3 regions of the Glutamicibacter sp. AOP12-B1-11 genome follow, and region 3 is predicted to be linked to each of the others. Evidence: riboswitches for the same ligand, from Rfam matches in the RefSeq annotation. Region 3 holds a riboswitch; each other region holds the start of a gene.

Region 1 (7,651 bases), on a different contig from region 3:
TCGGGCGGATGCTGTGCCAATTGAACGTCGTGAACGACACGAAAATCATGATCGCGACGAGCGCCGCCATCGGTATCTGCGCCACGATGTCGCCGAAGAGCACTGCAAGCAAGAGCATGAATACGCCGGCGAACATGGTGGATATGCGGGTACGCCCGCCGGAGGCCTTCACCCCGATCATGGTTTGGCCGATCATGGCGCAGCCACAGATTCCGCCAAAGAATCCGGTCACGATATTGGCGGTCCCCTGGCCCCATGATTCTCGGGTCTTGCTTGACGGGGTGTCGGTGATGTCATCTACGAGTTTGGCCGTCAGCAGCGATTCCAGCAGGCCAACGAATGCGACTGCCAACGCATAGGGCGCGATTACCTTCAAGGTCTCCATGGTGTAGGGAACCTGCGGGATGATGAAGAAAGGCAGCGAATCGGGCAGCTCTCCCTTGTCTCCCACCGTAGGCACGGTGACCTTGGCGAACACGGTGATCAGGGTCAGCACCACGATCGCGACCAGCGGGGCGGGAACCGCCTTGGTGATCTTAGGGAAGAAATAGACTATGCCGAGACCGAGCAGCACCAGCGGGTAGACGACCCACGGCACTGCCGTTAGCTCGGGCATCTGTGAGAGAAAAATCAGAATGGCCAAGGCGTTGACGAAGCCGAGCATCACCTGTCTGGGGATGAAGCGCATCAGCTTCGCCACACCTAGCAGGGCGAGGACGACCTGAAAGATTCCGGCCAGAATGACCGCGGCGAACAGATGGTCCACCCCATGGCTTCGCACCAGGGGAGCAACCACGAGGGCCACCGCGCCGGCGGCCGCGGAGATCATTGCAGGACGGCCACCGGTAAAAGCGATCACGATCGACATCGTGAACGAGGCGAAAATACCGATTCGGGGATCCACACCGGCAATGATCGAGAAGGCGATTACCTCCGGAATCAAAGCTAGGGAGACCACAAGCCCGGCGAGCAGCTCGGTCTTCAGAAGCCTCGGAGACTTCAGCGTGCGCCATACGGATTGGCGCTCTAGCGGGGACAGGTCGGTGGCCACGGTCGCCATAAGGGCTCCATTCAGTTAGACATCCCCGAATCGAAAATGCGGAGGGGACCTGACAAAATTATCTCATTTGCCGAAGCCTCAGCCAGCGCCGCGTGCATGATGCGTACTACATGTCCGAGGCGAGCAGCCCCAAACGCAATCTTCGATTAGGGCCCCGATGGATGCCCCGAACTACGCTGCCTCTGTGGACAACGTTTTATTTCTGTTGGCGATCGGTGTGGGATTTTCAACCCGGGAAGCTCGTGTGCACCGTGGTGTGGGCGTGAGGGACATGGTCGGAGCCCAATTGCCACCACCGTTTTCTTACGAAATGCCTCGCCGCTCGAGGGCGCCCGGCTTAACCAAGAATTCCCGCCGGCTAAGCCGGCGGGAATTCTAACGATCATCACTCGCACCTTCAATGAGGTAACTCCAGACTAAGAGTCGACTCTGTGCTTGAGCTGAGTAATTCCGCGAGATAACCCGACAATCAACTATCGGCCCGCTGACGAGGATTATCTTGCCGATTAACAAGAGCATCCCGCCGGTTGCCCGGCGGGATGCTCCCGATCATCACTCGCACCTTCAATGAGGTAATTCCACTCTAAGATACGACTCTATGCTGGAGCTTTGGTTTGGCTCGGTATTCAAGCAACGGGTAGCTTGCAGTCGAACTACCTGGCGCCGGGACCTAGGATCCATCTGGAGGCGAAAGAAAAAGAACTACCGAGTAAATGATCTGGGTGTTGGCTATTGGAGCTTCTCGGGCAAGCGCGGAATTTTGAGTCTAAGGTCTTGTCGGCCCGCTCGGCAATCGACACCGGAGCGACCGGAAAAGTTTGCCGATCATTTCGTCGACAGAGTCCTGGCCTTGGGTGGGAACCGCCGGGCTCGTGCCGCACAGTGGGTTGAACGGCCAAAATTGAAAAGCTCCCGTTGGATACAATCCAACGGGAGCCTTACGATCATCACTCGCACCTTCAATGAGGTACTTGTAACTCTAAGCGCGCTTTCTGTGCAGGCACTTTGGCTGCGCTTCGGGTTTCCCGGTTCTAGAGCGTGCCGGGTCCAACAGGTATCTCTTCCCCGACATATACCTTGCCACCGCTTTCAAGGAACTGCCGGCTTTTCTCAGCCATCCCGGCCAATGCAGCCTGTGCCTCGGCGGATCCATATTCATCCCGAATGTCTTGGGAGATCCGCATGGAGCAGAATTTCGGGCCACACATTGAGCAGAAGTGCGCGGTCTTCGCTGGTTCCGCCGGCAACGTCTCGTCGTGGAACTCCTGCGCCGTAACGGGGTCCAGTGAAAGGGAGAACTGGTCATTCCAGCGGAATTCGAAGCGCGCCTTGCTCAGCGCATCATCCCGCGCCGTGGCGCCCGGGTGGCCCTTGGCGAGATCCGCCGCGTGCGCCGCAATCTTATAGGTGATCACCCCGGTCTTCACATCATCCCGGTTGGGCAGGCCCAGGTGCTCTTTGGGCGTGACGTAGCAGAGCATCGCGGTGCCATAGCGGGCGATTTCGGTCGCGCCGATTGCGCTGGTGATGTGGTCATATCCCGGAGCGATATCGGTGACCAGCGGGCCGAGCGTGTAAAACGGCGCCCCGTCGCAAAGCTCCTGCTGGCGTTCCACATTCTCGCGCACCAGATGGAAAGGGATATGCCCGGGGCCTTCGACCATCACCTGAACATCATATTTCCAGGCACGCTTGGTCAACTCCGCCAAGGTATCCAGCTCGGCGAACTGGGCCGCATCATTCGCGTCCGCAATGGAGCCTGGACGCAGCCCGTCGCCCAGGGAGAATGCGACATCGTAACGAGAGAAAATCTCGCAGAGTTCGTCAAAGTGGGTGTAAAGGAAATTCTCCTGATGATGCGCAAGGCACCAACCGGCCATAATCGACCCGCCGCGGGAGACCATTCCGGTGACCCGGTTGGCGGTCAGCGGGATGTAGCGCAGCAGCACACCTGCATGAATGGTCATGTAGTCCACGCCCTGCTCGCACTGTTCGATGACCGTGTCGCGGAAGATCTCCCAGGTCAGTTCGTTCGCTTCGCCGTTGACCTTTTCTAGTGCTTGGTAGATCGGGACGGTGCCGATGGGAACCGGCGAGTTGCGGATGATCCATTCACGGGTGGTGTGGATATCGTCGCCGGTGGAAAGGTCCATCACCGTGTCGGCACCCCATTTGGTAGCCCACTGGAGTTTGGAGACTTCCTCGGCGATCGAGCTGGTCACCGCCGAGTTGCCGATGTTCGCGTTGATTTTTACCAAGAAGGCCTTGCCGATGATCATCGGTTCGGATTCCGGATGGTTGATGTTCACCGGAAGGATTGCCCGGCCGGCCGCTAGCTCGCTGCGCACCAGCTCGACATCGCATTCTTCGCGCAGGGCCACATAGCGCATTTCCGGGGTGATGACCCCTTGCCGTGCGTAGTGCATCTGGGTGACCCGAGTCCCGGGTGCCGAACGCAACGGTGGTGCCGAGCGCCCGGCCCATTCGGCGCTCGCCGTGCCGCGGCGGACCGCGGATCTGCCATCATCGTGCAAGTTGCGCTCACGCCCGGCATAGGTCTCGACATCTCCACGCTCACGAATCCACGACTCTCGAAATGGTTTCAGCCCCGTGGTCGGGTCGCTCCCCGGGCCGCTGGTGCGGTACACCTGCAGCGGTTCGTTCGGCTCGCCGTTGGGGGCATCTGCCAGCTGGATCTGCGTGACAGGAACCGAAATTCCCTCAGACTCACGGTAGGCAAGGGTGTGGGCAGAGTGCTGTTCAAATTGTTCCACTGTGGGAAACTCACTTCCTTCGCCGGCATTACCCGGACAGGTTCAACGGTCGCGGACGGCGTTAGCCCGATCTCAGCCCCTGCGAGGGCACCCGTGTGGTCTCAAACAAGGTATCACGACTGACAACGTGGACTTGCAAGGAAGACGAGAAACTTTAAAGTGAAAGGCTCCCATTGGGCAATATCCAACGGGAGCCTTACGATCATCACTCGCACCTTCAAGGAGGTGTCTACGACATTACCCGGGGTTTCTATGTCAAAGCTGAGCATAAACTCGGCAATTCCGAAGAGCCGGGGTGACTACTTGTTCAGGCTGAGTTCCTGCGACGCGTCGACTTCGATCGCGGTCTTCTTCGCGGCGCTGGGAATGCAGGCCGCCAAGATTGCCGCGACCACGGAAATGCCAGCTCCAAGTATCAGCGCCACGCGGAATCCGGATTCTGACGGTAGTGAAGCTCCGCCGAAATCGGTGGTCATCTGGGCCAGCACCAGGCCGATGACCGCGGCGCCGGTGGTCGTGCCCAGCGAACGCATCAGCGTGTTAAAGCCATTGGCCGCAGCCGTTTCGCTGCGGGGGACTGCGCCCATGATGATCGCCGGCATGGCGCCGTAGGCCAGAGCCACACCACCGTTGATGACGAGGCTGGTGAGCATCAGGCTCCACGCGCTACCCATGCCGAGCAGGGTCAGGCAGTAGCCGACGGCGATGACCGAAACGCCAAGTACCAGCGTGAACTTCGGGCCTCGTGCGTCGGAAAGCCGCCCGCCGACAGGGGAGAGCACCAGCATCATCAGGCCGCCTGGAGCCATCCAGAGGCCGGCTGCGAGAATCGACTGGCCCAAGCCATAGCCGGTCTGCGACGGCAGCTGCAGGATCTGTGGCATGACCAGCATGCTGGCGTACATTCCGAAGCCGACGAAAATCGAGGCGATATTTGTCAGCAGCACGCGCGGAATAACAGCGGTGCGCAGGTCAACCAGCGGATCCTTGGTCCGTGTTTCCCAAATGCCCCAGATCAACAGCGTGAGGGCGGCCATTCCGAACAGGCCCAGCGTCAGCGGTGCCGCCCAGCCCCAAGAGGAGCCCTTGGAGACGGCAAGCATGAGCGAGATCAGGCCAATGCCCAGCCCAATGGCGCCCAGCCAGTCGAAGCGCTGTCCGGCGGCGCCGGCCGGCAGGGCAGGAATGAGTTTCCAGATGGCGACAACTACCAGCAGCGTGACTACCGCGCTGCCGTAGAACAGGGCGCGCCAGTTGGCGAAATCAATGACGGCGGCGGAAATCGGCATGCCGATGGCGCCACCGACGCCCAGCGTGGCGCTGACCGTGGCAATGGCCGAAGACAGGCGTTCCTTCGGGACAAGGTCACGCAGCATGGCGATGCCCAGTGGCACCATGCCCGAGCCTAGGCCTTGCAGTGCGCGGCCGACGATCATGACCTCCACCGTGGGGGCCATGGCGCACACGATGGAACCGAGGATCAGTGGCAGCGCCAGGATGAGCAGCATGCGCCGTTTGCCAAAGAGGTCGCCCAAGCGCCCGGAAATTGGTACTGCCACCGCGGCTGCAAGTAGCGTGGCGGTGATGATCCACGCGGTGTTTGAGGCTGAGGTATCAAAAATGCCGGGCAGCTGTGGGATCAGCGGCGTGACCATGGTCTGGGTGATCGACGAAGCGATGCCCGCGGAGGCGAGAACGGCGACTGCTAGACCTGAGCCGGGAATCCCGGCAGAGGTGGGTTTGGACACGAGAGCCTCTCAGAGTGAATGTGTAAGATACATAAAATGTTCATAATACATGTTCGGGTATGATCGAATGAGTAGAAGTGGAGAATTAGGTACATGAAACGCCGCACAGCAGATATCGAGTATGAGCAAACGCTGCTCAGCCGCTACACCATCGCGCAGCGCCGAAGCGGTGATGGCTTGGATCGCAGCGTCTATCTGCTGATGAGCCGCATCGAAGTCCAGGGGCCGATGTCGATCGGTGAAATGAGCACGGTTTTTCTCCTCGACGCCTCGACCCTGCAACGTCAAACCACCACCGCTGTGCGGGACGGCTATCTCGAACGAATCCTCGATCCGGCGGGCAGTGTTGCGCGAAAGTTTGCCTTGACCGAACTGGGGCAGCAGCGGCTCACGGAGGTTCGCGAGCATTCGGTCAGCGCAATCGACCGCATTACCTCGGATTGGCCGGCCGAAGAAGTCAACAAATTCGCAGAACTTCTGCATAAGTTCAACGCGTCAATCGAGGACTACCGCGAACAGCAGGGCGGTAAATAGTCGGCTACGCGTCAAGGGTGCGTAATGCATATAAATCAGCTCGCTGGTGCTCAAAAGTATGTATGCCTGCCTATATTCCCGGGATTCAAGAGCACCTAATGTTGAGTCCATGACACAGCGCACGCCAGCCGCGGCCCAACCACTAAATGTGGCAATCGTTCCGGACTCCTTCAAAGGCAGCGCCCGGGCCAGCGAAGTCGCGGACGCGATCGCCGCAGGGGTGAATGCGGCTGCTACCTCTGTGGCCCGTACGGTATCGATCACCGCCGTTCCCTTTGCCGATGGCGGCGAGGGAACCCTCGATGCGTTGATCGACGCTTGGGGAACCGAAGCGAAGGTCGTTGAAACAACCGATGCGCTGGGCAGGACCGTCAACTCGCGTTTCGGGTTGTCTGCAGATGGAACGACCGCCGTGATCGAGGCAGCGGAAGCCGCGGGATTGCCCCAGGTCAGTGACGTACCGCGGCAACCACTTCAAGCCACCACTTTTGGGCTGGGCCCACTTGTCATTCAAGCCTTGGAGCTTGGAGTGCAGCGAATCATTCTTTGTCTTGGTGGCTCGGCCACCACCGATGGCGGAGCTGGATTGCTCGCAGCTCTGGGTGCGAAGTTCCTCGATGCTCAGGGCAAAGAATTGGCTGCGGGCGGTGGTGCGCTGAACGACCTGGCGAGCATCGATATCTCCGGTCTGGATTCGCGAGCTTCTCGAGTCAAATGGCAGATCGCCTGCGATGTCACCAATCCGTTGCTGGGAGAAAACGGGGCCGCCGCGGTTTTCGGACCGCAAAAGGGCGCCTCGCCCCAGGAAGTGGAAGCACTGAATGCGGGACTGGCTCGGCTCGCTGACACCTTGGAAACCGCGTCCGGTCGAAAGCTGCGCGAGCAGCCCGGCATGGGAGCCGCCGGCGGCTTGGCGCTCTGCCTTGGATCTTACTGCGAGGTTGAGCTCGTGCCCGGGTGGGAACTGGTAGCGCAGGCTTTGAACGCGCACCAGATTCTTGCCGACGCGCAGCTGGTCTTTACCGGTGAGGGGCGCCTGGATTCGCAATCCCTGCAGGGCAAGGTGGTCAGCGGGGTGCTGCAGGCTGCGCGCAGAGATGCAGACATTATCGTGATCGCCGGATCCGTAGACCTTGCCGAGGAGCTGCTCGCCGAGTCGGGAATTCTCGCAGCCTATTCGATAGCACAGGGCCCGGCCGATCTCGATGAGCTTTCATCGCAGGCTTTGGAGCTCATCCGGCGCACCGCATATCAGGTGGCGCGCACTTACCTGCATTAAAGTAGGCGCCTATTCGGGCGCTTGCCGGATCGGCGCTGAGCAATCCGGCATTCATGATCACGCGCACCGGCTCCTCGTAATATTCGCCACTGTCCGCATGGCTCCCCGCGTAGTTCGGCAGAAGACCCGAATGATTACACACCTGAGTTGAATCCTTCACACCAAGATTTTCACAACAAATTGGGCGAGTGGCCGTGGTGTGCCGCTGCAGACGGACCCGACACAAACGCCTCGGTCCGGATCCAGCTTCATGGGC
Region 2 (7,651 bases), on a different contig from region 3:
ATGGCGCGCTTTGAGGCCACGCTTCAAACCATCGGTGGACGGTGCGGGCTCGGTCATGCAGATGCTCCTGAAGTAAGGTTTTTGGGCCTTAACAATCATTCCACCTGGAAAGCTTCAGCAGCTATGAACCGCGCTACAGTAAGCGATCAATAATCTTTCGCTTAGCCCATGTATATGGAGGATATATTGCGCTCAAGGTGTCAATGACCGTCGTTTTGCTGAGTTCTGAGCGGATCTGCGAAAGCCGGTCGAAGCCATACTTGCCGTGGTACGAGCCCATTCCACTGGCCCCCACCCCGCCAAATGGCAGGGACGGGATGACCATTTGGGCCAGTGGCGCATTGTGCACAATCGCTCCGGCGCGCACTCGATCGGAGAAGATCGACTGCAGCCGCGGGGACTCGCTCATCAGGTACGCGGCCAGCGGGGAGGGGCGTGCGGCGATGAATTCAAGCGCCTCGTCGAAGGAGGCCACCTCGACGACCGGAAGGATCGGACCGAAGATCTCTTCCTGCATCAGCTTCGAGTCGAGGTCGACCTGGCGCATGATGGTCGGGGCGATGCGCAAGGTGTCCGCGTCGTAGTCGCCGCCGTGGACCACCTCACCCGAATCGAGCATGCCCACCAGTCGGTCGAAATGCTTCCGGCTGACGATTCGGCCGTAATCCGGGTGGTTGATCGGGTCTTTGCCGTAGAAGCCGGCAATCGCCTGGCCGAGCCGGGCGATCAATGCGTCGGTGTCCCCGATGGAGAGCACATAGTCCGGGGCCACGCAGGTCTGTCCGGTATTCATGAATTTCGCATAGGCCAGGCGCTTGGCGGTGGGCAATGACTGGTTGTCTACCACCGCGGGGCTCTTGCCGCCGAGCTCGAGGGTGGTGGGTGTCAGCTGCTTGGCGGCCGCTTCGGCGACCACCCGCGCGACCTGCTGTCCACCGGTGAAGAAGATGTGGTCCCAGCGTGCGGCGAGCAGCTCGGTGGCGGTGTCCACTCCGCCCTCGATAACCGCGTAGACCCGGGCGTCCAGGTACATCGGGAGCAGTTTCGCCAGCACCCCCGAGGTGGCCGGTGCGAGCTCCGAAGGCTTGAGCACCGCGGCGTTTCCGGCGGCGATCGCGGCGACCAGTGGAGCCAGCATCAACTGCAAGGGATAGTTCCACGGCCCGATGATCAGCACGACCCCCAGCGGCCGGGGTTCGACCTTGGCCATGGCCGGCTGCAGCGCGAAGGGAACCTTGACGGCGGTTGAATCCATCCACTCCGAGAGATGCCGTTGGGCGTGGTCGATTTCGGAACGGACCACGTCGATTTCGCTGAACTTCGCCTCGGTGGCGCTCTTGCCAAGGTCCTCGGCGAGCGCGTCGAGGAATTCTCCCGTGCGTTCGGCCAGCATCTTTTCCAGGGCACGCAGCTGCTGGGCGCGAAAGCGCCGCGGGTGCGTGATGCGGGTGTCGGCGGATCGGCGCAGGTGCCCGAGGACCTCGGTGATGCGCGAGGGATGCTCGTCTACCGGCGGTGCGGCGTCGCCGACGGGATCTGGAAGCGGATTTGAGGTAAAGAGACCCATGGCTCGATGCTACTTCATTGATTCCCCGGGATATTCCATTTGTATCAGGTGTTTGATACATTAGTTTTTCAACTTACGGAGGTAATTATGGATCAACTCTCCACCGCCGCGTTCAGCATGGCGATCGGCGCAGCCCTGATCTACGCGTGGCTGCGCACGGTTGCCCGTCAAGACAACAGGCCCGCACTGCTGCGGGCGAGATCCCACTCCTTCTGGTGCGCGCTGATTGCCTTCTTCGTAAGCAGTTCCGGCGGGGTGAGCAACCAGCAAGCGGCCCATGCCGGCGCCGGCGAATCCCTGTGGGCCAGCGATCTGCTCGCCGCCACCGGTCCGGCACTCTGGCTGCTGTCGATCTATCTGATCGGCCTCTACTCCTGGCCGGCGTCGGTGGCGAATGTGCGCGCGGCCTCCCTGGAACCTCGCTCGATGATGACGCCGTTGCCTAAGGCCTTGAGTGCCGTCGCCGCGCTGGTACTCCTCGGCGCCGGTCTTACCCTGTGGATGATCCGCGACGTCACCGGGGTCCCCCCGCAATATGAGGTTGCCTCCTCGGACGCCTACGGAAGCACCTGGGTTTCGCAGTCCGCGACCGACGGACTGCGTGCGGCGGACCAGATGCTGGCCCTGTTTGCCATCAACCTGGCCTCCCTGGCGCTGGCCCTGCTCATCGCGATGCTCTTCATTTTGCTGCGCAAACCGCTTGGTTCGCTCAGCCCCCACGATAACCAGGTATTGCGCGAAGTCTGGCTCAACCGGCTGCTGCGCACCTCGATCCTGGCCTTTGCCTCCGTTGGAGCCTCGTCGCTGCATTACAAGGCCTCGTGGCTTATGTCGCTGGATCGCACCATGTATCAACCCTGGCAAAACACCGCTAACGTGGCCATGCTCATCACCTTCATCGCCATGGCATTGTGGAAGCCACCGGAAAATTTTGCCAGAACCACTAGCCCAAAGCCTGCCTCCTCCTTTTTGCGGATGCGCGAAAATTTGTTTGCCATTGGATTCCTCACCACCGCGCTCACACTCATCGCACTGGCCTGCTCCTCCTCGCTTGTGCAGACCGAGTACGCGGACAATGCGCGCCCCGGTGAGAATGCCCCGCAGGCAATTGTGTCGCTCCTGGTGGTAGCCCTCTTGTTCTTGGTGCTCAATGCCGGGTTCCTGGGCTACCTGCACCTGAAGTCCAGGGGAACCCATTCACTGGCTCGGCACAGCGCAGACCTGCCGCGCTATGTCTATGTGCTCGCCGGACTCTTGCTCATCGGCGCCACATACCTGCTGATCAATCCACCATTCGAATATTTTTGGGGTCTAGTTCCGGTCAAACCGGTCTTTGCGCTGGGTGCGCTCCTCGCGTTGCTTGCCGCTACCGCCTGCCACATCTGGTGGGTTCGGCGTGCGGCCTTGCCTTGGGATGTCACCGTGGAGCAAGAAATTTGGTACCGCCAAGTCCACGAACTACGCGCCCTCCGTGTAGTCACCGCGGCGGCCGTCGCCATGCTGGCCTGGGGTTACGAGGCAGGTCCCTACGTTTCGGCCGTGGGGATCATCGTCTTCTGCTGCCCGGCAGTGATCATTTTGGCCCGCCCAGAAACTAGGGTGCCGCAGCGCGTATGAGCCAACATATTTTCGTGGACCTGGACGCGGCGGTTCCGCCCTATGAACAGATCCGCACGCAAATCTCTTCGCTGATTTCCTTGGGCGAGCTGCCGGCGGGAAGCAAGCTCCCTACGGTGCGGGCACTGGCCACCGATTTGGGGGTCGCTTCCGGGACGGTGGCCCGCGCTTACAAGGAACTCGAAGCCACCGGCCTGGTTTCCTCCCGGCGGCGTGCCGGAACGGTGGTGAACGCCGGAGCCGATATGGAGAAATCCTCCGGTGATCTGGTTCAAGCGGTGGATCGGGTGTGGGAGCTGGCCCGAGCTCAGGGAATCGACGAGGCCACCGTCAGGGCGCTGGTGCAACGCCGGGCGCGGCAATAATTTGTTCTTCCGCGGCTTTGGTGAGTACGCTCTAGCCAGTGACACGGGGTGTCGGATTCACCGACTGAGATGAGACCCGTCGAACCTGAACTAGTTCAAACTAGCGGAGGGATGTCGCATGACCCTGACTTCCGTTGCCCGGAATTACCGGCAACAATCCCCTTTGGTGTTTTGCCTGACCAATACCGTGGTCACCAACTTCACCGCGAATGCGCTGCTGGCCTCCGGGGCGGCTCCGGCCATGACCGACCTGCCCGGCGAAGCCGGGCCATTTGCCGCGGTGGCCTCCGCGGTCCTGGTGAACCTGGGCACCCCGAGCACCGAACAGCTGCGCGCCATGGACGAAGCGGTTCACGGTGCGAACCAGGCCGGCACCCCCTGGGTGCTGGACCCGGTGGCCGTGGGCGCATTGCCGGTGCGCACTGACTTCGCGCGAAAAATCGTGACCCAGCGCCCCACCCTGATCCGCGGCAATGCCTCGGAAATTCTGGCGCTGGCCGGGCGGAGCTCGACCGGGCGCGGAGTGGACGCGCAGGACACCGTGCACGCGGCCATCGAGGCCGGACGCCAGTTGGCCGCCGAATATGGTTCGGTGGTCGCGATCTCCGGGGCGGCCGATGCGATCATCGATGCCAAACGCACCACGCTGGTGCACAGCAACGGGATCGGCTTGACCGGGATTACCGGCGGCGGCTGCGCCCTGGGTGCAATCTGCGCCGGAATGCTCGCGGTGAGCGAAGACCCGTTCGACGCGGCGATCGCAGCCCACGGCCTGTACGGACTGGCCGCCGAAAAGGCCCTGGCCATCGGCCGCGGTCCGGGAAGTTTCGCCGCGGCCTTCCTCGACGAACTCTCGCTGCTGGACCCCGAGGAATTGCACAACCTGCGCCTTGAGGAGGCAAATAATGCGTGATCTGGGAATCTACCTGGTAGCCAACACCGAAAGCTGCCAGCCGCGCAGCACCTTGGAAGTCATCGAAGGTGCGGTGGCCGCGGGTGTGCAATGGGTGCAGCTGCGGGCCAAGAACGAGACCGCCCGCGAATTCTTCGAACTTACCTGCGCGGCGGCAGAACTCACCGCCGGCAAGGCCGAACTGCTGGTCAACGACCGCATCGACGTATTCCTCGCGGCACGGGCAGCGGGTGCCGCGGTCACCGGCATCCACATCGGGCAGAAGGATATTGCGGTGCGCTACGCCCGCGAAATCATCGGCGAGGGGATTATCGGGCTCAGCGCTTCCACCGATGAACAGCTGACCGGGGCCAACGCCGACGCGAAATACCTCGATTACCTGGGGGTCGGGGCGATCCGCGCGACGCCCACGAAGAAGGACCATCCCACCCCGCTGGGCATCGATGGATTCCTGCGGGCCAAGCGGCTCACCGAGCTGCCCGCCGTGGCCATCGGCTCGCTGACCGCCGCGGATGCCGCGGCGCTGCGCGACGGCGGGGCCGCCGGCATGGCGGTGGTCCGCGCGATCTGCGCCGCCGAGGATCCGCAGGCGGCCAGCGCCGAACTGCTGGACCGCTGGGAAGGTGCCAAATGAGCCTCAACATTCTTTCCATTGCCGGCTCCGACCCCTCGGGAGGCGCGGGCATCCAGGCGGATCTGAAGGCCATCGGCGCCAACGGCGGCTACGGCATGGCCGTGATCACCGCGCTCACCGCGCAGAACACCCTAGGGGTGGATGCGGTGCAGGCCGTCGACGCGGAATTCGTGGCCAAGCAGCTGGAATCGGTGTCCGCAGATGTGCGCATCGACGCGATCAAGATCGGCATGCTGGCCAATTCACAGATCATCACCGCGGTGTCCCGGTGGCTGGAAACGGTGCACGCTCCGGTGGTGCTGGACCCGGTGATGATCTCGACCAGCGGGGACCGGCTGCTGGCCGATGGTTCGGCGTTGGACGCACTGCTTTCCCGGGCGGATGTGCTCACCCCGAATACCGCAGAGCTTGCGGCCCTGCTCGGCGAGCAACCGGTGCGTGGCTGGGAGGAACTGCTCGAACAGGCCCAACGCCTGGCGGCCAAATACGAGGTGCTGGTGATCGCCAAGGGCGGCCACCTGCCCACCGAACGCTGCCCCGACGCGCTGGTGGGCCCGGCCGGGGTGATCGCCTGCTATGACGGCCCACGCCACGCCACCGCCAACACCCACGGCACCGGTTGCACGCTATCCAGCGCGCTGGCCACGCACTATGCACGCGGCGGGGATTGGGCCACCGCCCTGGGCGCGGCGAAGGAGTACCTCTTCGCGGCGATTGCCGCGGCCGATGAATTGCAGGTGGGCAGCGGGCACGGACCGGTGAACCACTTTGCCGGGCTCTTCGCGGGGCACAGCGCGGATCCGATGGCCGATTGGTGGGAGCGGATCGCCGAGTTGCGCGGTGGAATCGATGAGCTTCAGTTCATCCTCGAGCTCTCCGCGGGCACGCTGGAGCGCGAACGTTTCGAGTACTACCTGGCCCAGGACGCCCTGTATCTGCAGCGCTATGCGCAGGTGCTCGCGCGGGCCAGCGCGCTGGCCCCGCAGCTCGAGGCGCAACGCTTCTGGGCCAAGGGCGCGGAAGGAATCCTGGAGGGTGAGCTGAAGCTGCACCGCAGCGAGCTACTCGACCTGGCCCCCGAGCCGAGCGCCACCACGTTGAACTACGTCAACCACCTCAGCTCCTGCGCATCCAGCTATCCGGAGCTGATCGCCGCGATCCTGCCCTGCTATTGGATCTATCAGGACATCGGCAATCGGCTGAGCGCCGCGAATCATGCCGGGCACCGGTATGAGAGCTGGCTGGCCACCTACAGTTCGGCGGAGTTCGACGAGGCCACCGCGGCGGCCATCGAGCTGGTCGCCGCCGCCTGGCGGCTCGCGGATCCGGCGCTGCGCGAGCGGATGTGGGATGCATTCCGGCGTTCGGCCGAGCACGAGCTGTCTTTCTTCGCCCAAGCGCACGCGAAGGGCGTAGACTTCTCTACGGCCTAAACGCGGGGCCAGGAATTCTGGAGGAACGCATGAAGTGGAGCATTCACGGCAACGGGAAGACCATCACCGAAGGTGAGGTCGTTGCCCCGGATGAGCGGCTGCATTGGCCGCAGACCATTTCCATCGGAGCCCAGCATATTCTGGCGATGTTCGGCGCCAGCATCCTGGTCCCGACGCTGACCGGTTTCCCGGTGACCACCACGCTGCTGTTCACCGGCGTCGCGACGATCATCTTCTTGCTGATCACGAAGAACAAGGTGCCCAGCTACCTGGGGTCCTCCTTCGCGCTGATCGCCCCGGTGATGGCCTCGAAGGTCGGCGACGACTTCTCCGCGGCGCTGGGCGGCATCGCGATGACCGGTGCCGCGCTGTTCATCGTCGGCGCGATCGTGGCGAAGACCGGCACCCGGTGGATCCACGCGTTGATGCCGCCGGTGGTTATGGGCACCATCGTCGCGCTGATCGGCTTGAACCTCGCCAGCGCCACGCTGGCTCCGATGCGCGATTTCCCGGCGACGACCTTCCTCACGGTGCTCGCCGTGGTGCTGTCCACCGTCGCGTTCAAGGGGCTGCTCGGGCGCCTGTCGATCCTGGTGGGCCTGGTGATCGGCTACGCGATTGCGCTCCTCCAGGGCCAGGTGGACTTTGCCGCCGTGGGTCAGGCGGGCTGGATTGGGCTGCCCCAGTTCCATGCCCCCAGCTTTGACTTCAACGTGGCGTTGATGTTCCTGCCGGCGGTATTCGTGCTGATCGCGGAGAATATCGGCCATGTGCGCACCGTGGGCATCATGACCGGCAAGGACCTCTCCGAATTCAATGGGCGGGCGCTGATGGCCGATGGCGTCGGAACCCTGGTGGCCGGCATGGGCGGCGGCTCGGCGACGACCACCTATGCGGAGAATATCGGCGTGATGGCCGCCTCGCGCGTCTACTCCACCGCGGCCTATTGGGTCGCGGCGATTGCCGCGATAGCGCTGGCCTTCCTGCCGAAATTCGGGGCCTTGATCAATACCATTCCGGCCGGGGTGATCGGCGGGCTGGGGATCGTGCTGTACGGAATGATCGGCATTATCGGTGCCCGGTTGTGGATCGAGGCGAAGGTGGATTTCCAGAACCCGGTGA
Region 3 (7,651 bases):
ACGCGCAGCATCATCTCGACCCATTCGCGGCCTAGGGCATGGGCTGACTCGCGCTTGTAGCCCGGTTCGATCAGGTTCTGGCTGCCGGTGAACGCTACCGCACCGTCCACGACGAGGATCTTGCGGTGGTTGCGCAGATCGGGGCGTCGCCAGCGCCGGCCAATCGGGTCGATGGGCAGCATCGCGCGCCATTCGATGTCCGATTTGCGCAGCCGCTTCTTCAAATCCCGGTAGCCGGTCACGCGCAAGGTGCCTAGATGGTCGAAGAGCAGGCGGACGTTCACCCCGCGGCGTGCGGCGGCCTCCAATGCGTCGAGGACCGGGCCAACATATTCTTCATCATCGCCCATGATGTAGAACTGGATGTGCACGTAGCGTTGCGCCTGCTCGATCGCCTGGCGCATGGATTCCAGGGATGCCTTGTAATTGGAAAGCACCTCAATTTTGTTTCCTCCGTCAAGCGGGAACGCCCCAAGCTTGCGATTGAGGACGACCGCAGACTCCACCCATTCTTCGGTGGAGTGGAATTCTTCGGGAAGCTGCATGTGGGAGGTGGCGTTCGTGATGCTTTCATTGGCGCGGCGTTGCTTCTCCAAACGACGCCGCGAAAGCCTCGGATTCGCAAAAAGCAGGTAGGCGGCCAGGCCTGCCACGGGAATGAAATAGATCGCCAATAGCCAGGCCATGGCGGTGGTTGGACGGCGGTTTCCGGGGACGATGCCAATCATCACGAAGCGCACAATGATGTCAATTGCTACGGCAATTGGCCACAGGACGGCACCAATCTGAAGCAACAGTTCGCCGCTAGGCAACATCTAAACACGCTCCGCTCTCTTTTTCATTTACGAATTTAGCGTCTTTGACGCAGTCAGCGCGCCAAACTCCTTGACTTAGACTATCCAATCCGTGGCGACTTGTGCGTGCTTGAAGCCCTCATTGGTGCGTAGTGCGGCAAAGTTTCGATAATCTTTAACTATGAGCTCACTCGTATTCCTTGATCCGGCGTATCCTGCCGGGCGCTTGGCAGACATTAACGCACCACAACTTCCAGTAACCGCCCAAGGCGTGACTCGAGGCGATGGCGTGTTCGAGTCGATGCTGTACACCAACCAGGCCGTACGCAAAATGGAAGCGCATCTGGCCCGTCTGGCTATTTCCGCCGAGGCCTGCGATCTTGTCATCCCCGACGAGCACCGTTGGCGCGCGGCCATCGATACCGCCGTGGCTGACTTTGACGCCGATGGCGGCGCCGAAGAAGCAGTGGTCAAACTCGTGGTTTCGCGCGCTGATTCCGATGCCGAGCAGGCGCTGTGCTGGGTAACCGTGGCCCCCGCCCCGCAGTTGGGCAAAGACCAGCGCGAGACCGGAATCGACGTTCTGCTGCTGGACCGCGGCTACGATTCGAAGCTTGCCGAGCGGGCCCCCTGGCTTCTGATGGGCGCCAAAACCTTGTCCTATGCGGTGAATATGGCGGCCTTGCGTTTCGCGCACAAGCACGGAGCCCAGGACGTCATCTTCACCTCCTCGGACGGTGTGGTCTTGGAGGGCCCAACTTCAACCGTGCTCATTGCCCAACGCGATGGAGACACCAAACGGCTGATCACCCCGATGCTTGAAACTGGCATCCTGCCCGGCACTACCCAAAGCGCGATCTTCGACGCGGCGGAACAGTACGGTTGGGAGCTGGGCTACGGTCCGCTCCGACCGGAGGACCTCTATCAGGCCGATGGGGTCTGGCTGGTTTCTTCGGTACGGCTGCTCACTGCGGTCCACACCCTTGACGCGAAACCGCTGCGCCTAGACGCCGAGCTCCATGCGGAGCTCAGCGAGCTCAGCGCTTCGGTCCGCTAACTCCAGACCAGGTTGAAGGTGCCCGCCCACAAGGCGGCACCGATGGCCACGGTACCCAATAGCACACCCGTTGCCAACACCGCGCCGTCACGCCAGGTGAAGGACACCGAGCGCACCCAGGTACGTGTTCCCGTGCCAAAGCCCTTGGCTTCCATAGTCACCGCAAGCCTTCCGGCACGGCGCAATGCCTGCACCAACAGCGCGAGCACCTGCCCGAGCTTCGCCTTCACCCGTTGGGTCGGTGAGCGAAGGTCGCCGACTCCTCGCGCGCGGCGGGCCAGCGTCAGGGTGGTGAATTCCTCCACCAGCAAGCCCAGCAACCGCATCCCGGCAAGGGCTCCCAAGACGAATCGGTGCGGAACCTTGAGCTGTTGCGCCAAGGCGCCGCCGAGGTCGCTGGGGTTCGTGGAACTGAGCAAGAGCACCGTGGGCACCGCGAGCGCCAGGGTACGCAATCCGGTAGCTACTCCGGCGCTCACCGATCCTTCGGTAATGCTGAGTATCCCCAGGCTTAGCAGCGTTTCGCCGGAGTCTTCACCTACCAAGGCAATTCCCCAGGCGGCGAGGGCCCCGGCAACAATAAGCGGCCAGCCGCGGCGCATAAACGTGCCCAAACGCAAGCCCGCCAGCGGCAAGGCAAAGAGCGTAGCAAGGATGACCACGCAGGCAGAGACCCAGTCGATGGTCGAGATCAACGGCAAGGTTGCCGCAGCGATCGCACCCAGCTTGGCCAACGGATTGATTTTTGCCAGCCAGCTATCCCCCAAGGGCGCGTCGAGCATCGGGCCTTGGCGTACCGCTGCCGGCTTGGCATCCGGCTCCTCGCGAGTCATTACGATCTGCGCCGCGTTGAGCGCGTGAGCGAAATCTTCATCGTGGGTCACCGCGACCACGGTTATCCCCGATTCGAGCGCCTCGATCAGGATGTTTGCCAGTTCCAGCCACGTATTGGCATCTTGCCCGAAGGTCGGTTCGTCCAAGATCAATACATCTGGTGAGGCGGCCAGCACCGTCGCTACCGAAAGTCGGCGTTTCTCGCCACCGGAGAGCGTGAACGGGTTGGCCTCGCCCAGATGGGCAAGCCCCAAGCGGTCCAGCAGTTCCTCCACCCGCAGAGCAATCTGCGCTGGAGCGTACTTCTCGTTCTCCACCCCGGCCTGGCGTGCTCGGGTAGGTGCGAATGCCAATTCTTCGCGGACGCTTTGCGTGACGAATTGATGTTCCGGTTCCTGGAATACCGACCCGATCCGTGCAACCAATGCCCCTGCCCGCCAGCTGAAGGGTTGCGGACTCAACCCATCGGCCAGGTCGCTGCTTGCTTCGACACTGCCCGTAGCCGGCTCAAGCAATCCGCCTAAGGTCAGCGCCAAGGTGGATTTCCCTGCACCATTTTCCCCGCGAATTACCAACGCTTGGCCGGCGCGCAGCCGCAAGTTGATTTCGGCCGTGCGCACCGCCTGCGGATGGCGCGCCGCGCGCAGGTTCACCGCCGCGAGCAGTTCCGCTCCCTCGCGTGAGTGAAGAGGTTCGGTGTGCGGAACGTAGCCGGGAATCCAAATGCCCGCCCTGGCTAATTCACGGCGAATCTTTTCATTCTCAAAGAGCGCCCGCGGCTCGAGGTCATGGGCGATCCCTCCGCCAGGGGCAAGGACGAGTACGCGGTCTACGTGTTCTGCCCAGGCCTGCAAGCGATGTTCCACCACAAGCAGTGTCGCACCGGTGGCATTGGCGGCGGCAATCACCGCATCACGCAGCGGCGCGATCCCCGACGGGTCAATGTTTGCGGTGGGTTCGTCCAGGAGCATCAGACCGGGGCCCATAGCAAGAATCCCGGCCAAGGCCAGCCGCTGCTTCTGGCCACCGGAGAGTTCCTGGGTGCGGTGCGACAAATCCAGATTCCCAAGTCCTACCGCGCGAAGCACCTCGGGGATTCGCGCGCGGATCAGTTCCGGAGCCATTCCAAGATTCTCCGCACCGAAGGCGACATCGTCGCCGACCCGGCTCTGCACGATCTGTGTTTCGGGGTCTTGCTGCATCAACCCGACCGGGAAGCTGCGGGCAAAGGCATCCCGTCGCTGAATCTGCAGTTTGCCAGTGGCCTGCTGCCGTTCGTCGATCTCCAGAACTCCAGCCAAGGCGTGCAAGAGCGTTGATTTACCGGCGCCAGATGGGCCTAGCAGCAGGACCTTCTGCCCGGCGGGAATATGCAGGTCCAGTCCGCTAAGCGCCGGCAATGGACGTTCGGCATGGTGCCAGCCAAAGTTGTCGGCCGTGATCTCAAAGCCGCCACCGCCGAGGTGCCCGGGGGTGGCTTCGGTAGTCGAAGAACTCAATTCAGGCACTGCGCAGCGAACCTTCAAGGTGTGCCGAACGGCTAGCCAATGCTCCCAGGGCACCGGTCTTCGCCAGAGCACGGGTTGCCAACCACGAGAGAAGTCCGGCAATAACTAGGCCGGAAATGCCCATGGCAACTACGTGGAACAGCTTCATCGCCTCGGTGTACTCAGCGAAGTACCCCAGCAGGTAGGCTTCGCCGATTCCGCCGAAAATTCCCGACATGAATCCCGCAAGCAGTGCCACCGGCAGGTTCCACCGGCGGTACCGCACTGCGGCAAAGACCACCTCGGCTCCGAGCCCCTGGATCAGGCCGGAGAACAGCACCGCTAATCCCCATTGGGAACCTAGCAAGGCTGAGATGACGGCGGCGAGGATCTCGCAATACAGCGCGGCACCGGGTTTCCGGATAATCAACGCACCGAGCACCGCGGGAAAAAGCCACATGCCAGATACGAAGGCGCTTGCCGGTGGGAACGCCACGAAAGCAAGGCTGACCAATCCGTATCCGGCGTTCCAAGCCCAAAAGATAACGCCCGAGGCGACCGCGATTACCGAGGCCACAACGATGTCGACCACGCGCCAGCTGGCACGGTTAGTTGCTGGTGCAACGTTCATAAGGTTTGTCCTCCTATGTAAGGAGGGGAGATGCACGGACCGGTGGGCGTTTAATCGCGCGCCATGATCCGCATCCGAGATGCTCGACTTCCTTCGCCGGTACTAGCCGGGGCAGGTTCGAGGGTCTGCGATCTATCGCACTCTCAGCGTCTTGCACCGCGAACGGCATGACGCTCCCCTGTCGGAATGATTACTGCTCAACCACCATACCGCAGGTATGCTGGGCTACAGAACGAAACCTTACGACGCGAATGCGAGGTCCTCATGAACTCAGTGCAGAAGCTTGTTACCCTTGGAATTTCAATGGGAGCGGGAATGCTTGGAAGCCGACTGGTCGACAAGGTCTGGAAAGGCTTCACCGGAAACGACGCGCCACGTCACGGCAAGGAAGCAGCCGCGGAAGCGAGTATGCGCCAGGCTTTGGGGTTCGCCATTTTCTCCGCCGTGGTCGCATCGATTATCCAGGTGCTGGCTGATCGCGGCACCAACAAGGCCATGAAGAAGTTCAGCAAGTAACATTGCCGAATTCCTTTGGTGGGGCAGGCCATTTGGCCTGCCCCACCAAAGTTTAACCAGCAGCTAGGTGCTCTCGGGCTCGTCGTTCTGTGCAGGTTTCGCTGGCGGCACCGCTGCGGTGGTTCCGGTCGTCTGCGAATGATTGCTAATGACCTGTTTTAGTTCATCAACATGCAAGGTTTCTTTCGCCACGTGCTTCGTGCGATATCCGGCGCGGCCAATCATGTGCGCCGATACCGGGGCAGTCAGCAGCTGCAATCCCCAGGCCAATGCAAAGACCGGGATCAGTCCCCAGCTGCGCAAGTGGATGATGAGTCCGGCGAAGAGCAGCAGGAAGCCCAATACTTGTGGTTTGGTGGCCGCGTGCATGCGTGAAAGCAGATCCGGGAAGGTAATTAAACCGATTCCGGCGATCAGCGACATCAGGGAACCAAGTACCAGCAAGAGCGCAGCGAGTGCTTCTAAGAACGTGTCCATTAGGCGTTCCTCTGATCCGATACGAACCGCGAGACGGTAACCGAGCCGATGAATCCCAAGGTGCATGCAACCACCGTGAACAGCAGGTAATCGGTGTGCCGGTTCAGCGCCATGTCTAGGCACAGCGCACTGGAAATGATCAACAGCATGACGTCGAGAGCGAGCACCCGGTCAAGAATCGAGGGGCCCTTGAAAACCCGCCACAGGCAAGCGATAGAGGCCAGCGCCAACATCACTCCGCCAATCCATACAGCTATTTCAATCATTTCTTGGGCTTCCTGCTGGAGAAATCCGGACCGCATTCATTCTTGATCGCCTCGTATTCATCGGGGCTTCCGATGGCCATGATCAACCGGCGTTCAATGTCGTGGATATTCGCTCGCGCCTTTTCCACATCCGCATCGCTATTCACATCGAGATAGTGCAGGTACAAGGTGGAACTGCTGCGGTCCACGTCCACCACGAAGGAACCTGGGATCAGGGTCAGCACATGGCCCACGGTCATCACTACCAAGTCAGATTCGGTGCGCAGCGGCACTGCGATCACCGCGCTGCGTGCCTTCTTACGGCGTACTATCGCAACTCGCGCCACATGGCCGCTGGCGACGAATACCTGACCGAGGAACCACGCGAAGAGCTTCAGGCAATACCAAAGGTTTATTCGTCCGGGAAGCACCACCGGCGGCAGCGGGAATAGATTCACGATGACGATCGAAATAATCGCGCCAAACAATAGATTCCCGGCCGAGAAGTCCTGCCACAGTGCACCCCATACGAAGATGAGCAGCAGGAGCAACGGCCACTCCTGCTTGAAGGTGGCACGGTGACGGACACCGGAGGTATCCAGCGCATCATCGATGCGCTGGTCACGATGTTTGAGGTTCTTGTCCTTCATGCGCCTTTCCTCCTAACTCAACGGTAGTACTGCGTTGATGAATGGTTCACGTGCAATCAATTCGGCCGCCACGCGTTCACAGAAGGCGAAGATCGGCCCGGCGAATATGGTCAGCGCGATACCTGCGGCAACGAGCGAACCGGTCGCGTAGCGCATCCCCCAAGGCAGGGACTCGGATTCCAACTCGCGGGCAAGCTTCCTGCCCAGATGCGGGGACTCGGCGCCGCCTGCCGCGGCATGTTCCAGAACCCGCGTCGATTCTGCGATCAATTGCGCGTTTGGCACCTCGGCATCCGCCGCACGGCGCCAGAACATACGCGCCCACACACGAATAATCGCAAGCAGGGTCAGCAAACTGGTCAGCAGCCCGGCGCCGATGACCACCCAAGTCAAGGCGTCTGCCTCGGACGACGCCGCATGCAACAGCCCGAACTTCCCGAGGAATCCGGAGAAGGGCGGGATGCCGCCGAGGTTGATGGCCGGAATGAAGAAGAGCACGGCAAGCATCGGAGACAGCTTGGCCAGCGAGCCGAGTTTGGTCACGTTCGCGCTGCCTGCTCGGCGTTCGATGAGCCCGGCAACCATGAATAGCGAGGTCTGCACGATGATGTGGTGGCCCACGTAGTAGATGGTGGCGGCGATGGCCAGCGGTCCGCCGACGGCAACACCGAAGATCAGGTAGCCGATGTGGCTGGTTAGCGTGAACGAAAGCATACGTTTGAGGTCCGTCTGGGCCAGCGCACCGAGAATACCGATGACCATGGTCAATGCCGCAACCACCAGCAGCGCGGCGTTAACCGTCCCGCCGGGGAACAACAGCGTTTCGGTACGGATGATCGCGTACACCCCGACCTTGGTCAGCAGCCCGGCGAATACCGCGGTGACCGGGGCCGGAGCCGTTGGATAGGAGTCCGGAAGCCAGAGCGAGAGCGGGAAAACGGCGGCCTTGATGCCGAAGGC

Evidence for each region. Region 3 has a riboswitch for thiamine pyrophosphate ahead of ACT3UQ_RS12555 (ECF transporter S component). Riboswitches for the same ligand answer to the same signal wherever they lie in the genome.
Region 1: another riboswitch for thiamine pyrophosphate. It lies ahead of thiC (phosphomethylpyrimidine synthase ThiC); the one in region 3 lies ahead of ACT3UQ_RS12555 (ECF transporter S component).
Region 2: another riboswitch for thiamine pyrophosphate. It lies ahead of thiM (hydroxyethylthiazole kinase); the one in region 3 lies ahead of ACT3UQ_RS12555 (ECF transporter S component).

The regions. Positions count from the first base shown of each region.
Region 1 covers NZ_JBQSYL010000040.1:15,210-22,860, forward strand. The annotation lists gene ACT3UQ_RS18015 (SulP family inorganic anion transporter) at 1-1,060, opposite strand, end outside; gene thiC (phosphomethylpyrimidine synthase ThiC) at 2,092-3,834, opposite strand; TPP riboswitch at 3,832-3,939, opposite strand; gene ACT3UQ_RS18025 (MFS transporter) at 4,134-5,582, opposite strand; gene ACT3UQ_RS18030 (MarR family winged helix-turn-helix transcriptional regulator) at 5,676-6,116, shown strand; gene ACT3UQ_RS18035 (glycerate kinase) at 6,226-7,395, shown strand.
Region 2 covers NZ_JBQSYL010000043.1:1,931-9,581, reverse strand. The annotation lists gene ACT3UQ_RS18310 (amino acid permease) at 1-57, opposite strand, end outside; gene ACT3UQ_RS18305 (aldehyde dehydrogenase family protein) at 134-1,567, opposite strand; gene ACT3UQ_RS18300 (hypothetical protein) at 1,655-3,184, shown strand; gene ACT3UQ_RS18295 (GntR family transcriptional regulator) at 3,181-3,549, shown strand; TPP riboswitch at 3,584-3,678, shown strand; gene thiM (hydroxyethylthiazole kinase) at 3,668-4,462, shown strand; gene thiE (thiamine phosphate synthase) at 4,455-5,096, shown strand; gene thiD (bifunctional hydroxymethylpyrimidine kinase/phosphomethylpyrimidine kinase) at 5,093-6,529, shown strand; gene ACT3UQ_RS18275 (uracil-xanthine permease family protein) at 6,559-7,651, shown strand, end outside.
Region 3 covers NZ_JBQSYL010000019.1:72,889-80,539, reverse strand. The annotation lists gene cls (cardiolipin synthase) at 1-815, opposite strand, end outside; gene ACT3UQ_RS12565 (aminodeoxychorismate lyase) at 976-1,851, shown strand; gene ACT3UQ_RS12560 (ATP-binding cassette domain-containing protein) at 1,848-4,184, opposite strand; gene ACT3UQ_RS12555 (ECF transporter S component) at 4,186-4,803, opposite strand; TPP riboswitch at 4,875-4,993, opposite strand; gene ACT3UQ_RS12550 (DUF4235 domain-containing protein) at 5,068-5,319, shown strand; gene mnhG (monovalent cation/H(+) antiporter subunit G) at 5,383-5,796, opposite strand; gene ACT3UQ_RS12540 (monovalent cation/H+ antiporter complex subunit F) at 5,796-6,062, opposite strand; gene ACT3UQ_RS12535 (Na+/H+ antiporter subunit E) at 6,059-6,691, opposite strand; gene ACT3UQ_RS12530 (Na+/H+ antiporter subunit D) at 6,704-7,651, opposite strand, start outside.